Regions from separate parts of the Bradyrhizobium sp. HKCCYLRH3073 genome, predicted to be linked through region 3. Evidence: predicted binding sites of a transcription regulator. Region 3 holds the regulator's gene; each other region holds the start of a gene.
The links. The regulator PhoB, encoded in region 3, activates phosphate uptake and scavenging genes when phosphate is short. The targets are predictions, from matches to a motif close to TGTCATNNANCTGTCAT.
Positions count from the first base shown of each region.

Region 1 (4,394 bases), on a different contig from region 3:
GGTCATCGTGTCGATGATGCCGAACGTCTCGAAGAAGGCGTAGACGATGTTGATCACCAGCAGGAAGAAGATGGTCGGCGACAGCAGCGGGAAGGTCACGGTCCAGAACCGCCGCATCGGCCGTGCGCCATCGATCGCGGCGGCTTCGAGCACGCTTTTGGGGATGCTCTGCAGCCCGGCGAGGAAGAACAGGAAGTTGTAGGAGATCTGCTTCCAGGCGGCCGCGAGAATGATCTGCAGCGCCGCCTGGTCACCGTCGAGCAGCGGATTCCAGTCGATGCCCATGGCGCGCAGATAGCGCGAGATCACGCCGAGCGAGGGATGCAGCATGAAGATCCAGAGCACGCCCACCACCGGCGGCGCCACGGCATAGGGCCAGATCAGCAGCGTCCGGTACAGCGTCACGCCGCGCAGCGGCTTGTCCGCCATGACCGCGAGCAGCAGCGCGACCGACAGCGACGAGAATGCGATGGCGAAGGAGAAGCCGAAGGTGCGGAGAATGGCTTCAAAATAGTCCGGCTGGCTGAGCAGGTCGGCGTAGTTCTCGAACCAGACGAAGCTCGTGGACAGGCCGAACGCGTCCTGCAGCAGGAACGACTGGATGACGGCCTGGATCGCGGGCCAATAGAAGAAGATCAGCACGATCGCGAGCTGGGGAGCGACCAGCACGAACGGCAGCAGCTTTGACTGGAAGATGGCGTTCTTCTGCATGATCGGTCGGCGAGCCGGCAGGCCGCGGGTGGCCTGCCGGCTCTTGGCCTTATTTCACGGCCGTCTTTTCGAACTGGCGCAGCATCTGGTTGCCGCGCTCGACGGCCGCGTCCAGCGCCTGTTTGGCGGTCTTCTTGCCGGCCAGAGCCTGCTCGATCTCCTCCGACCAGACGTCACGCAGCTGCACCATGTTGCCCAGGCGCAGGCCGCGGGAGTTCTCGGTCGGCTCCTTGTTGGTCAACTCGAGCAGCGGGGTCTCCAGATAGGGCTGATCCTTGTAGAAGCCCTCGGCCTTGGCCTTGGCATAGGCGGCCTTGGTGATCGGCAGATAGCCCGACGCCTTGTGGATGTAGACTTGGCGGTCGGTGTCCGAGAGGAAGGTCAGGAACTTGGCGACGCCCTTGTACTCATCGGCCGACTTGCCGCCCATGACCCAGAGCGAAGCGCCGCCGATGATCGAGTTCTGCGGCGCGCCCTTCACGTCGGGGTAATACGGCATCGGTGCGGCGGTGAAGGCGAACTTCGCCTGCGCCTTGACGTTGCCGAAGAACGCCGACGAGGTCAGGTAGATCGGGCATTCGCCCGAGGTGAAGCGGCCCTCGCCGGTGTTGGTGCGGCCGGCGTAGTCATAGGTCTTGTCCTTCTGCAGCTCGACCAGGTTTTCGAGATGCTTGACCTGCAGCGGACCGTTGAACTCGAGCACGGTGTCGAAGCCGTCGAGGCCGTTGGCCTTGCTGGCGAGCGGCACGTTGTGCCAGGCGGAGAGCTGCTCGAGATTGACCCAGGTTACCCACGAGCCGGAGAAGCCGCAGGTCGGGTGGCCGGCCGCGTGGAGCTTCTTGGCGGTCTCGAACAGCTCGGGCCAGGTCTTCGGGATCTCGGCGTTGACCTTCTTCAGCTCATCGAGATTGACCCACATGACGGTGGAGGACGAGTTGAAGGGGAAGGACAGCATTTCGCCCTTCGAGGTCGAATAGTAGCCGGTGATGGCCGGCAGGTAGCTCTTGGGATCGAACTTCTCGCCGGCGTCCTGCATCAGCTTGTAGACCGGCTTCACGGCGCCGGTGGCGGCCATCATCGTGGCAGTGCCGACCTCGAACACCTGCATGATATGCGGCGCATTGCCGGCGCGGAACGCGGCGATGCCGGCATTCATCGTGTCGGCGTAGTTGCCCTTGTAGGTCGGAACGACCTTGTAGTCGGTCTGCGAGGCGTTGAAATCGTTGGCGAGCTTGACGATGACGTCGTTGTTGGCGCCGGTCATCGCGTGCCACCACTGAATCTCCGTCACCGCGTGTGCGGGTGCGGCGGCGCCAAGGACCAGCGTGGCTGCCGCAGCGGCGGCTGTCCAGAATTGTCGAAGTGACATTAAAAAAATTCCTCCCATGGAACGTCATCGGCGTCGCGGCCGTAGCAGCGCGAGATGACAGTTTTGTGAATGTATAACCGGTTGGATCGTCAGCGGAAAGCGCGTTCATCGCCGCGGAACGCAGCGACTTGCGGGAGACGGTAGCGGCGCCGGGGTGATGCCCGGGCGGCGCTCGCGTTGGGAGACGACAGGCTGATGGCTCCTCAGCGCTTGCGCTCGGCGCAGACCGTGCCCTCGGAGAGCAGGGCCTGGATCTCGGGCTCCGAGTAGCCGAACTCGCTGAGCACCTCCTGCGCGTGCTGGCTGTACTTCGGCGGGGTGGAGCGCAGGCTCGGCTTGGTGCGTTCGAGCCGGATCGGCGACGCCACGCCCTTGTACCAGTCCTTCTCGATGACATCGCCGCGATAGATCGTGTGCGGATTGGTCAGCGCCTGGTCGATCTTCTGCACGGGTCCTGCCGGCAAACCGGCCGCAAGCAGGCGGTCGCACAGCGGCTCCGCCTCGAATTGGCTGAACACGGCGGCGAGCTCGGCGCGCAGTGCCTCGCGATTGGCGACGCGATCCTTGTTGCGGGCGAAGCGCGGATCGGTGCCGAGTTCCGGCCGGCCGATTTCCTTGGCGAGCTTGCGGAAGGTGCCGTCATTGCCGACGCCGATGAAGATATCGTCGGTCCTGGTCGGGAAGATCGCATAGGGCACGAGGTTCGGATGCTCGTTGCCGGTCAGCGACGGCGGCTTGCCATGCATGAAGTAGTTTGCGGTATGCGGATGCATGATCGCGAGGCCGGTCTCATACAGCGTGACCTCGAGGAACTGACCGAGCCCAGAACGCTGCCGTTCCGACAGCGCCATCAGGATGCCGATCGCGGCATAGAGGCCGGTGGTGATGTCGACCAGCGGCACGCCGATCCGCATCGGCCCGCTTTGCGGCGAGCCGGTCGCGGCGATCATGCCGGTCATCGCCTGGATGATCGCGTCATAGCCGGGATTGCCGCCGCGCGGACCGTCGGCACCGAAGCCGCAGATGCGGCAGTGCACCAGCTTCGGGAATTTCTCGCGCAGCGTGTCGCTGCCGATGCCCCATTTCTCCAAGGTGCCGGGCTTGAAGTTCTCGATCAGCACGTCGGCGGTCTCGAGCATCCGCATCAGCACGACGCGTCCGCCCTCGGACGCGAGATCGAGGCCGATCGAGCGCTTGTTGCGGTTGATCCCGACGAAATAGGCGGCGTCCTCGTCGTGGAACGGAGGGCCCCAGTCGCGCACCTCATCGCCGGCCGGCGGCTCGACCTTGATCACGTCGGCGCCGTGATCGGCCAGGATCTGCGTGCAATAGGGCCCGCCGAGCACGCGCGTCAGATCGATCACGCGCAGTCCGGCCATGGCGCCGGGAGCAAATTGAGGTGTCATCGGATGTCGCGAGGTTGGTTACAGCTCGCGATCATTAAGCATTGCTGCGGCGGTGGCGCAAACGGGGGCTGCCATGCGGCAGGACAACGGAGGCCGTCCTGCCGCACGACGGAATTGAAGCTCAGACGACGGTCAGCTTGACGTCGACATTGCCGCGCGTGGCGTTGGAATAGGGGCACACCTCATGCGCCTTGGCGACCAGCGCCTCGGCGTCAGCCTTGGCGAGGCCGGGCAGAGAGACGGCGAGCTCGACGGTGATGCCGAAGCCGCCTTCCGAGCGCGGCCCGATGCCGACGGTGGAGGTCACCGACGTGTCGGCGGGAACCTTCGGGCCGCCCTGCGAGCCGACGAACTTCATCGCGCCGATGAAGCAGGCGGCGTAGCCGGCCGCGAACAGCTGCTCGGGATTGTTGCCGGCGCCGCCGCCGCCACCGAGCTCCTTCGGGGTGGAGAGCTTGACCTTGAGCGAGCCGTCGAGGGTCGCCGCCTCGCCGTCGCGGCCGCCGGTGGCCTTGGCGCTGGTCGTGTAGAGCACGTTCACGGACATGGAGTGTCTCCTGGTTGGACGAATTCAGCGAGTCCATATTGCATACAATTAGATTGTGCACAATATGATTGTTCGGTAGAAAATTCGTGATCGGTGCGCCGGGCCCGTTGTCGATGCGAGGCGTGCGGGCTCAAGATGCCGATAGGATCGACCTGTGGTGACCTCGATGCGAAAGAAGTCCGCGGCAGACGTGCCGCTCCAGCTCGGCAACCAGCTCTGCTTCGCCGTCTATTCGACCGCGCACGCCTTCAACCGCGTCTACAAGCCGCTGCTCGACCGCCTGGGCCTGACCTATCCGCAATATCTGGTCATGCTGGTGCTGTGGGAGCAGGACGGCCTGACGGTGAAGGACATCGGCGCC
Region 1 is NZ_JBNPUD010000004.1:404,853-409,246, reverse strand. It holds gene ugpA (sn-glycerol-3-phosphate ABC transporter permease UgpA) at 1-711, opposite strand, end outside; gene ugpB (sn-glycerol-3-phosphate ABC transporter substrate-binding protein UgpB) at 761-2,080, opposite strand; gene ACQR1X_RS12830 (CaiB/BaiF CoA transferase family protein) at 2,284-3,486, opposite strand; gene ACQR1X_RS12825 (organic hydroperoxide resistance protein) at 3,608-4,033, opposite strand; gene ACQR1X_RS12820 (MarR family winged helix-turn-helix transcriptional regulator) at 4,200-4,394, shown strand, end outside.
Region 1: ugpB (sn-glycerol-3-phosphate ABC transporter substrate-binding protein UgpB) is a predicted target of PhoB. The motif match lies at 2,135-2,151, and genes of this name have one in related genera.

Region 2 (4,394 bases), on a different contig from region 3:
GCAGTCGCGGCCGCGCAAGTTCCTGACCGTCGTCACCAAGTCGAACGCGCAGCGCCACGGCATGGTGATGTGGGACGAGATCGCCGCCGAGGTGGCGCGGGAATTCCCCGACGTGACCTGGGACAAGATGCTGGTCGACGCGATGACGGTGCGCATGACCCTGCAGCCGAAGAGCCTCGACACCATCGTCGCGACCAATCTGCATGCCGACATCCTGTCCGATCTCGCCGGCGCGCTCGCCGGCAGCCTCGGCGTGGCGCCGACCGGCAACATCGATCCGGAGCGGCGCTTCCCCTCGATGTTCGAGCCGATCCACGGCTCGGCGTTCGACATCACCGGCAAGGGCATCGCCAATCCGGTGGCGACGTTCTGGACCGGCGCGCAGATGCTCGAGCACCTCGGCGAAAAGGACGCGGCCGTCAGGCTGATGGCTGCGGTCGAGAAGGTCTGCGCAGCCGGCATCCTCACCCCCGATGTGGGCGGCAAGGCGACGACCAAGGAGGTGACCGACGCCGTCATCGACGCGATCCACGGCTCCAACGTCTGAGGAGTGCTACTCGCTTGCACAATTTAGGCGTGTTCTGCGTCGCGCTTGCAATGGACGCTGCGGGGCGTATACCAGCGCTTCCGCCGCGTCCGCGCATGCTAATCACATGCATGTCATAGTGACGCGAGACACGGCTTAAAGGACCTGGGCTTCAGGAGAAAGGACACATCATGCGTCGTCACCGTCGAGCCAAGATCGTCGCGACTGTCGGTCCCGCGAGCAATTCTCCGGAGATGCTGAAAGCGCTGTTCCTCGCCGGTGTAGACACATTTCGTCTCAATTTCAGTCACGGCACGCAGGCCGATCACGCCAGGGTCCATGCCGCGGTCCGCGCCCTCGAGAAGGAGGTGCAGCGGCCAATCGGCATCTTGATGGATCTGCAGGGTCCGAAGATTCGTGTCGGCACGCTGCGCGACAAGAAGATCCAGGTCGAAGCCGGCGAGACGATTCGGTTTGTCCTCAACGGCACCGAGGGCGACAAGACGTCGATTCCGTTGCCGCATCCGGAGATCTTTGCGGCGGTCGCGCCCGGTCACGATCTTCTGATCGATGACGGCCGCGTGCGGGTGCGCGTCATGGGCCTCGGCGACGACTGGATCGAAGCCAAGGTGATCGTCGGCGGCGCGATCTCCAATCACAAGGGCGTCAATCTGCCGGGCACGATTCTGGAGCTGTCGCCGCTGACGGCCAAGGACCGCTCCGATCTTGCCTTTGGGCTCGACCTCGGCGTCGACTGGGTGGCGCTGTCGTTCGTGCAGAAGCCGTCCGACGTGCTGGAGGCCAGGGGCCTGATCAATGGCCGCGCCGGCATCATGTCCAAGATCGAGAAGCCGGCGGCGCTGGAGCGCATCGACGACATCATCCAGCTGTCGGACGCGATCATGGTCGCGCGCGGCGATCTCGGCGTCGAGATTCCCAATGAGGACGTGCCGGGCAAGCAGAAGGAGCTGGTGCGCGCCTGCCGGCTCGCGGTGAAGCCGGTGATCGTCGCGACGCAGATGCTGGATTCGATGGTCGCGACGCCGACGCCGACCCGCGCCGAGGTCTCCGACGTCGCGACCGCGATCTATGACGGCGCCGACGCGGTGATGCTGTCGGCGGAATCGGCCAGCGGGCAATACCCGCGCGAGGCGGTCGCGATGATGGACAGCATCATCAAGGCAACCGAGGGCCACAAGATGTACCGCTCCATCGTCGAGGCGACGCAGCCGGGCGAGGAGCAGACCGCACCGCATGCGGTGGCGACCGCCGCGGCCGACCTGGCGTCGGCGATCCACGCCAGGGCGATCGTGGCCTATACGTCGAGCGGAACTTCGGCCTCCCGCGTTGCGCGCAAGCGGCCGAGCCTGCCGATTCTGGCGATCACGCCGAACGAGGACACCTCGCGGCGCATGTGCCTGTTGTGGGGCGCGCACAGCGTGCTGTCGCAGGACGTGCAGAACTACGAGGAAATGGTCGATCGCGCGACCTTCTTCGCTGCGCAGGAGGAGTTCGCGGAAGCCGGCGACCTGCTCGTCGTCGTCGCCGGCATCCCGTTCGCGCAGGCCGGCACCACCAACAATCTGCGCGTCGTCACCATCCCGAGATAGGAGGCCGATTTTCCCTGTTCGCGCCGTCCGCCTGTCGCCTGATTGTCGCACCGCGCTGGTATCGCGGGGTAGTGACGAAGGGCGTCGCGAGTCGTCGAACGAGCGGTGTCCGGTCGCGGTCCGGCAGGACGGGTTCTGTCGATGCGGCCGTTCGTCATCGCGGTGTCATCAGGGGCTGTTAGGTGGGCGCGCATGGGACTTGAGACTGCTGGTGAAGAAAGCCCGGCTCGGCGCTTTCGGACGTTGTTCATCTCGGACGTTCATCTCGGAGCCCGCGGCTCGCAGGCCAATCTCCTGGTCGATTTCCTGCGCCACCATGATGCCGATACGATCTATCTGGTCGGTGACATCATCGATGGCTGGGCGCTCAAATCGAGCTGGCATTGGCCGCAGTCGCATAACGACCTGGTGCAGAAGATGCTGCGCAAGGCGCGCAAGGGCGCCAAGGTCGTTTACGTCCCCGGCAATCACGACGAGTTCCTGCGCGGCTACTACGGCACGCATTTCGGCGGCATCGACGTCGTCGAGAACATCGTGCACACCGGCACCGACGGCAAACGCTATCTCGTCATTCACGGCGACATCTTCGATCTGGTCGTGCAGAACGCGCGCTGGCTCGCCCATCTCGGCGACAAGGCCTATGATTTCGCGATCCAGATGAACCGGCTGGTCAACTTCTTCCGCCGCATGTTCGGCGTGCCCTATTGGTCGCTGTCGCAATGGGCCAAGCAGAAGGTCAAGAACGCGGTGAACTATATCGGCGCGTTCGAGACGGCACTGGCCTCCGAGGCGCGCCGGCATGGCGCTGACGGCGTGATCTGCGGCCACATCCATTGCGCCGTCATCCGCGACCAGGACGGCATCCGCTACATGAATTGCGGCGACTGGGTCGAGAGCTGCACGGCGCTGGTCGAGCACGAGGACGGCCGTTTCGAGATCCTTACCTGGACCGATCCGCAGCGGCAGCCCGCGCCGGTTCCGCAACTGGCCGCCCGCGCCGCCTGACACCGGCTCCCTTGCCTCTCGGCAATCGGGCGCGGTAAAATAGGGGTATGACAGCTCATTCCCCGATCCTGCCCGTGACCGCCGCCGACATCGATGCGGCGGCACGCGTCCTCGCGCCCGTGGCCGTGCGGACCCCGCTGCTGCCGGCTCCCGTGCTCAACGAGCGGTTCAAAGCGAACGTGTTCGTGAAGCCGGAGGTGCTGCAGCGGACCGGCTCGTTCAAGTTCCGCGGCGCCTACAACAAGCTGGCGTCGATCCCGCAAGCAGCGCGCGGCAACGGCGTCGTCGCATTCTCCTCCGGCAATCATGCGCAGGGCGTCGCCCATGCCGCCACATTGCTGGGCATGGACGCCACGATCGTGATGCCCTCGGATGCGCCGGTGGCCAAGCGCGAGCGCACCAAGGCGTTCGGTGCCGACGTCGTGCTCTATGATCGCGACCGCGAGGACCGCGAAGCGATCGCGCGCGGCATCGCTGCAAAGCGCGGCTCGACGGTGGTGCCGCCCTATGACGATCCCTTCGTCATCGCCGGGCAGGGCACCGTTGGCCGCGAGATCGCCGACGACCTTGCTGCGCTCGGCCTGTCACCGGATCTGGTGATTGTGCCTGCTTCCGGCGGCGGGCTGCTTGCCGGCGTCTCGACCGCGGTGAAGGCGCGATATCCGCAGACGCAGATGATCGTTGCCGAGCCAAGCGGCTTCGACGACCATGCGCGCTCGCTGCGGGCCGGTCACCGCGAGGCCCACGATGCAAAGGGCCGGACCATCTGCGACGCGCTGATGGCGGCGATTCCGGGCGAGATCACCTTCGCGATCAACAGCCAACTTCTGTCGGCTGCGGTCGAGGCCTCGGATGAGGAGGTGGGGCGGGCGGTCGGCTTTGCCTTCCGGGAGCTGAAGCTCGTGGTCGAGCCCGGCGGGTCGGTCGGGCTCGCGGCATTGCTGGCCGGCCGGCTGGACGCGGCGGGCAAGACTGTGGTGATCGTGCTCTCCGGCGGCAATGTCGACGCTGAGCTCTACGCCCGGCTGATTGCCTGACGATCAAGCCTCAGCGAAAGCCGAGGCCGCCTCTTGCCGATCCTCCACCACCCATCCGCAGTCCGGACTGCGCGATGTGCGGCGCGCCCCGCGTCAGGCCGCCCTGCATCCCGCCTTGACCCCGCGCCATCGACGGATGCGACGCGTTGATGTTCGGCTTGAACGGTCCGGAATTGCCGGGGAAGGGACGCCGGACCTCGCGGGTGTCGAATGGCC
Region 2 is NZ_JBNPUD010000002.1:3,982-8,375, forward strand. It holds gene ACQR1X_RS04030 (tartrate dehydrogenase) at 1-547, shown strand, start outside; gene pyk (pyruvate kinase) at 718-2,136, shown strand; gene ACQR1X_RS04040 (UDP-2,3-diacylglucosamine diphosphatase) at 2,329-3,141, shown strand; gene ACQR1X_RS04045 (threonine ammonia-lyase) at 3,189-4,178, shown strand; gene ACQR1X_RS04050 (caspase family protein) at 4,189-4,394, opposite strand, start outside.
Region 2: ACQR1X_RS04040 (UDP-2,3-diacylglucosamine diphosphatase) is a predicted target of PhoB. The motif match lies at 2,289-2,305, and genes of this name have one in related genera.

Region 3 (4,394 bases):
GCACCGGCCGCAGCAGACGAATGAGCAGGCCCCGCCCGGCGCTACCTGCGGCATCGATGTCGGAATGCGGGTGGGACGGGCGGCGCCAGAGGTTCACGAACAGCACCAGATTCGCGAAGGCGATCAGCAGCAGGAAGCCTGCGGAGACCGAGGTGCCGATGGTGCCGCCGATCGCGCGGATGGCGCTGTCCTCACTCAACAGATCTGAGCCGGCCACCAGGCTCACTACGATGGTGGCGATCACGACGACGCTGGAATGGCCGAGCGCAAAATAGAGGCCGGCGGCGCGCGGCGCGCTGCCGTCCTGCACCAGCTTCCGCACTACGTTGTCGATGGCCGCGATGTGATCCGCATCGACCGCATGGCGCAGTCCGAGCAGCCAGGCCAGCAGCGCGGTGCCGACGATGGCGGGCCGGTCGGCGTAGAGCGCGAACGCCCAGACCCAGGCCAGCGCGTTGGCGGCGACCAGACCGCCGACCAGCGCAACGTTGCGGCCGGGCTGCGACCGCCACCACAGCAGCCGTGGGGCACGAGGATGATCAATTGGAACAATCGTCATACTCGGACCATAGCAAGAGCCAGGCCAGTTCGGTAAGGCCCCGCGGCAGGCGAAAGCTGCAGGAAAAATCGGCTGCAGTTCGCGGTTCGCCCGCTCGCTTGGCAACCCGCTATCCAGTCACGCACAGATCATGACCAGCGGCGGGACCTCTCTCGTCCCCTCCTCCTTCAGCCCGACGAGGCACTCTGCGCCGCGATCTCGCGCCGCACGACCGCTTCGAACTGGCTCGCGGGAGCAGCGAACATCAGCCGGGTCTCCTCGTGGAACGCCGAGAAGATGCCGACCACGACCGGCTGCCCGCCGACTTCGGCCATGATGGGGGAGCCTGAATAGCCGAAATTGGCGAGGCAATGCACCGTCAGCAGCCGGGCATCGCTGGTCATGCCGGCGCTGCAATTGCGCTGGCCGGTCGGCGAATAGCGGCGCTCCTGGCCGTAGCCGATCTCGGAGATGGTTCCGGCTGATGTCGCAGCCTGCAGTTCCTCCCGCGTCAGCGCCTTGACCGCGACCGGCTTCGAGGGCAGCGCATCCTTCAGCACGATCAGCGCCCAATCGGCGGGCGAGCGGTCGAGCGACCATCTGTCGTGCCGGGTCGGGACGAAGTCCGGCGCCACGATCAGCTTGTCGGCGACCGACGATGCCGCCGGCGTGCCCCTGTTCATGCCGGCCAGGAAGCGGACATTGCCGGGGCTGACCTGCGCGACGCCGTTGAACACGCAATGCGCCGCGGTGAGCACGACGCGCGGCGCGACCAGCGTGCCGGTGCACCAGCCGCCGGTCGAGTATTGCGCGACGGTGACGACGCCGATCGACGACGCCGGCCACGAGGTGGGATCGACGACCTCGCCGATGTGGCGGTCGAGCCCGAGCAGTTGCTCCGGACGCGGAGCGGCGACGCCCGCCTCCGCCGATTCCGGCTTCGGCCGCCAGGCCGCAATGGCGCTCTGGGCCTGGACGCGCTGCGGCTCGGTCAGCTTGACCCGCTGCACGTCGCGGCCGGCCGATCGCACGCCGCTGCGACCCGCCATCACCAGCCAGGCGTAGCCCTGCACGACGTCCTGCTTCACGCCGCGACCGTCCAGCAGCATCAGGCCCAGCATGTATTGCGACTGGGCGAAGCCCTGCGCTGCCGCGCGGCTGAACCAGCGGCCGGCTTCGCCATAATTGCTCGCGACACCTTCGCCGTTGACATAGGCGATGCCGAGATAATGCTGGGCGACGGCGAGGCCCTGATCGGCGGCCTTGCGATACCACGCCAGCGCCTCGGCGGGGTTGCGCGGTTGGCCCCAGCCGAAGGCCTCCATGAAGCCGACGTCGAACTGCGCCCGCGCATCGCCCTTGGCGGCCAGCGGCAGCAGGCGGCGCATCGCCGCGGCGTGCTGTCCGTTTCCCGCCGCGGCGACCGCGTCTTCGAGCTCGGCGGCCGCGGCGCCCGCCGCGCTGCCGAGCAGCACGGCTAGAGATATGATGATGGTCTTGATCAAGGGCGTCCGCTGGGACCGAAACATCGTGACGGGCCACGAAGCAGACACGATCAAGACGGCGGCGGCGTGGCGGAAAGCGGACCGCGATCTCCTCAATCGGGCCCCCTCGCGCCTCACACCTGCTTCATCCTCACGCCCGATCGCCCCTTACACCTGCTCGCTCTTGGCGAAGCGATCATCGAGCGCATAGCCGGCGCCGCGCACGGTGCGGATCGGGTCCTGCTCGCGGCCCGGATTGAGCAGCTTGCGCAGGCGGCCGATATGGACGTCGACCGTGCGCTCGTCGATATAGATGTCGCGGCCCCAGACGCTATCGAGCAGCTGCTCGCGGCTGAACACGCGGCCGGGATGCTCCAGGAAAAACTCGAGCAGGCGGTATTCGGTCGGGCCGAGATCGATCGGCCGTCCCGAGCGCGCCACGCGGCGCTTCTCGCGGTCGAGCTCGATGTCGCCATAGGACAGCACGGTCGCCAGCCGCTCCGGGCTCGCCCGCCGCAGCAGGCCCTTCACGCGCGCCAGCAGCTCCGGCACCGAGAACGGCTTGACGATGTAGTCGTCGGCGCCGGTCGCGAGGCCGCGCACGCGCTCGCTCTCCTCGCCGCGCGCGGTGAGCATGATGATCGGCAATTGCCGGGTCTCGGACCGCGCCCGCAGGCGGCGGCACAGCTCGATGCCGGACAGGCCCGGCAGCATCCAGTCGAGCACGACGAGATCGGGAACGCGCTCCTTCAGCCGTGTGTCGGCCTCGTCTCCGCGCGCCACCGTCTCGACCTCGTAGCCTTCGGCCTCGAGGTTGTAGCGCAGGAGCGTCGTCAGCGCCTCCTCGTCCTCCACCACCAGAATTCGGGCGCCCATGTCAGAACCGTCTCTCTCAGTTGCCGGGGATCGTCGATGCGAAGCTCGTCATGTCGCCCTTCGGGCGCTTGTCCATGATCTGCTGGCCTTCGATCATATAGAAGACGGTCTCCGCGATGTTGGTCGCGTGATCGCCGATGCGCTCGATGTTCTTGGCGCAGAACATCAGATGGATGCAGAACGAGATGTTGCGCGGATCCTCCATCATGTAGGTCAGGAGTTCGCGGAACAGCGAGGTGCAGATGGCGTCGACCTCCTCGTCGCCCTTCCACACCGTCATCGCCGCCGGCAGGTCGTGCGCGGCATAGGCGTCCAGCACCGTCTTGACCTGCGACTGCACCAGGTCGGTCATGTGCTCGAGCCCGCGGATCAGCTTGAGGGGATGGAAGTCGCTCTCCAGCGCCGCGACGCGCTTGCCGATGTTCTTGGCGAGATCGCCGATGCGCTCCAGATCGGTCGCCACGCGCATCGCGCCGACGATCTCACGCAGATCGACCGCCATCGGCTGTCGCCGGGCGATGGTGAGCACGGCGCGCTCCTCGATGATGCGCTGCAGCTTGTCGACCTCGGCGTCGGTGGCGACCACCTTCTGGCCGAGCGCGATGTCGCGCCGCACCAGCGCATCGACGGAATCGACGATCAGCCGCTCCGCAAGGCCGCCCATCTCGGACACCAGCCGGGTGAGATCCTGCAGATCGCTGTCGAACGCCTTGGCGGTATGTTCACTGGCCATGATGATCTCCTGAAGTCAATGTCGTCGGCGTCAGCCGAACCGGCCGGTGATGTAATCCTGGGTCCGCCGATCGCTCGGCGAGGTGAAGATCTTGCTGGTGTCGTCGAACTCGATGAGCTCGCCGAGATACATGAAGGCGGTCTTGTCGGAGACGCGGGCCGCCTGCTGCATGTTATGCGTCACGATGGCGATCGTATAGTTTTCGGCGAGCTCCTGGATCAGTTCCTCGACCTTGGCGGTCGAGATCGGATCGAGCGCCGAGCACGGCTCGTCGAACAGGATCACCTCCGGCCGGACCGCCACGGTGCGCGCAATGCACAGCCGCTGCTGCTGGCCGCCTGACAGCGACAGGCCCGAAGCGTTGAGCTTGTCCTTGACCTCGTTCCACAACGCGCCGCCGCGCAATGCCTTCTCGACCCGGTCGTCCATCTCCGACTTGGAGATCTTCTCATACAGCCGGATGCCGAAGGCGATGTTCTCGTAGATCGTCATCGGGAACGGCGTCGGCTTCTGGAACACCATGCCGACCCGGGCCCGCAGCAGGTTGAGGTCGAGCTTGGGATCGAGGATGTTGGTGTTGTCCAGCATGAGCTGGCCAACGGCGCGCTGGCCCGGGTAGAGATCGTACATCCGGTTGAAGATGCGCAGCAGGGTCGACTTGCCGCAGCCGGACGGGCCGATGAACGCGGTGACGCGGTTGGTCCCCAGCGACAGGTTGATGTTCTTCAGCGCGTGGTGATCGCCGTAATAGAAGTTCAGGTTG
Region 3 is NZ_JBNPUD010000010.1:50,720-55,113, forward strand. It holds gene ACQR1X_RS22745 (HoxN/HupN/NixA family nickel/cobalt transporter) at 1-559, opposite strand, end outside; gene ACQR1X_RS22750 (trypsin-like serine protease) at 727-2,043, opposite strand; gene phoB (phosphate regulon transcriptional regulator PhoB) at 2,191-2,898, opposite strand; gene phoU (phosphate signaling complex protein PhoU) at 2,915-3,631, opposite strand; gene pstB (phosphate ABC transporter ATP-binding protein PstB) at 3,662-4,394, opposite strand, start outside.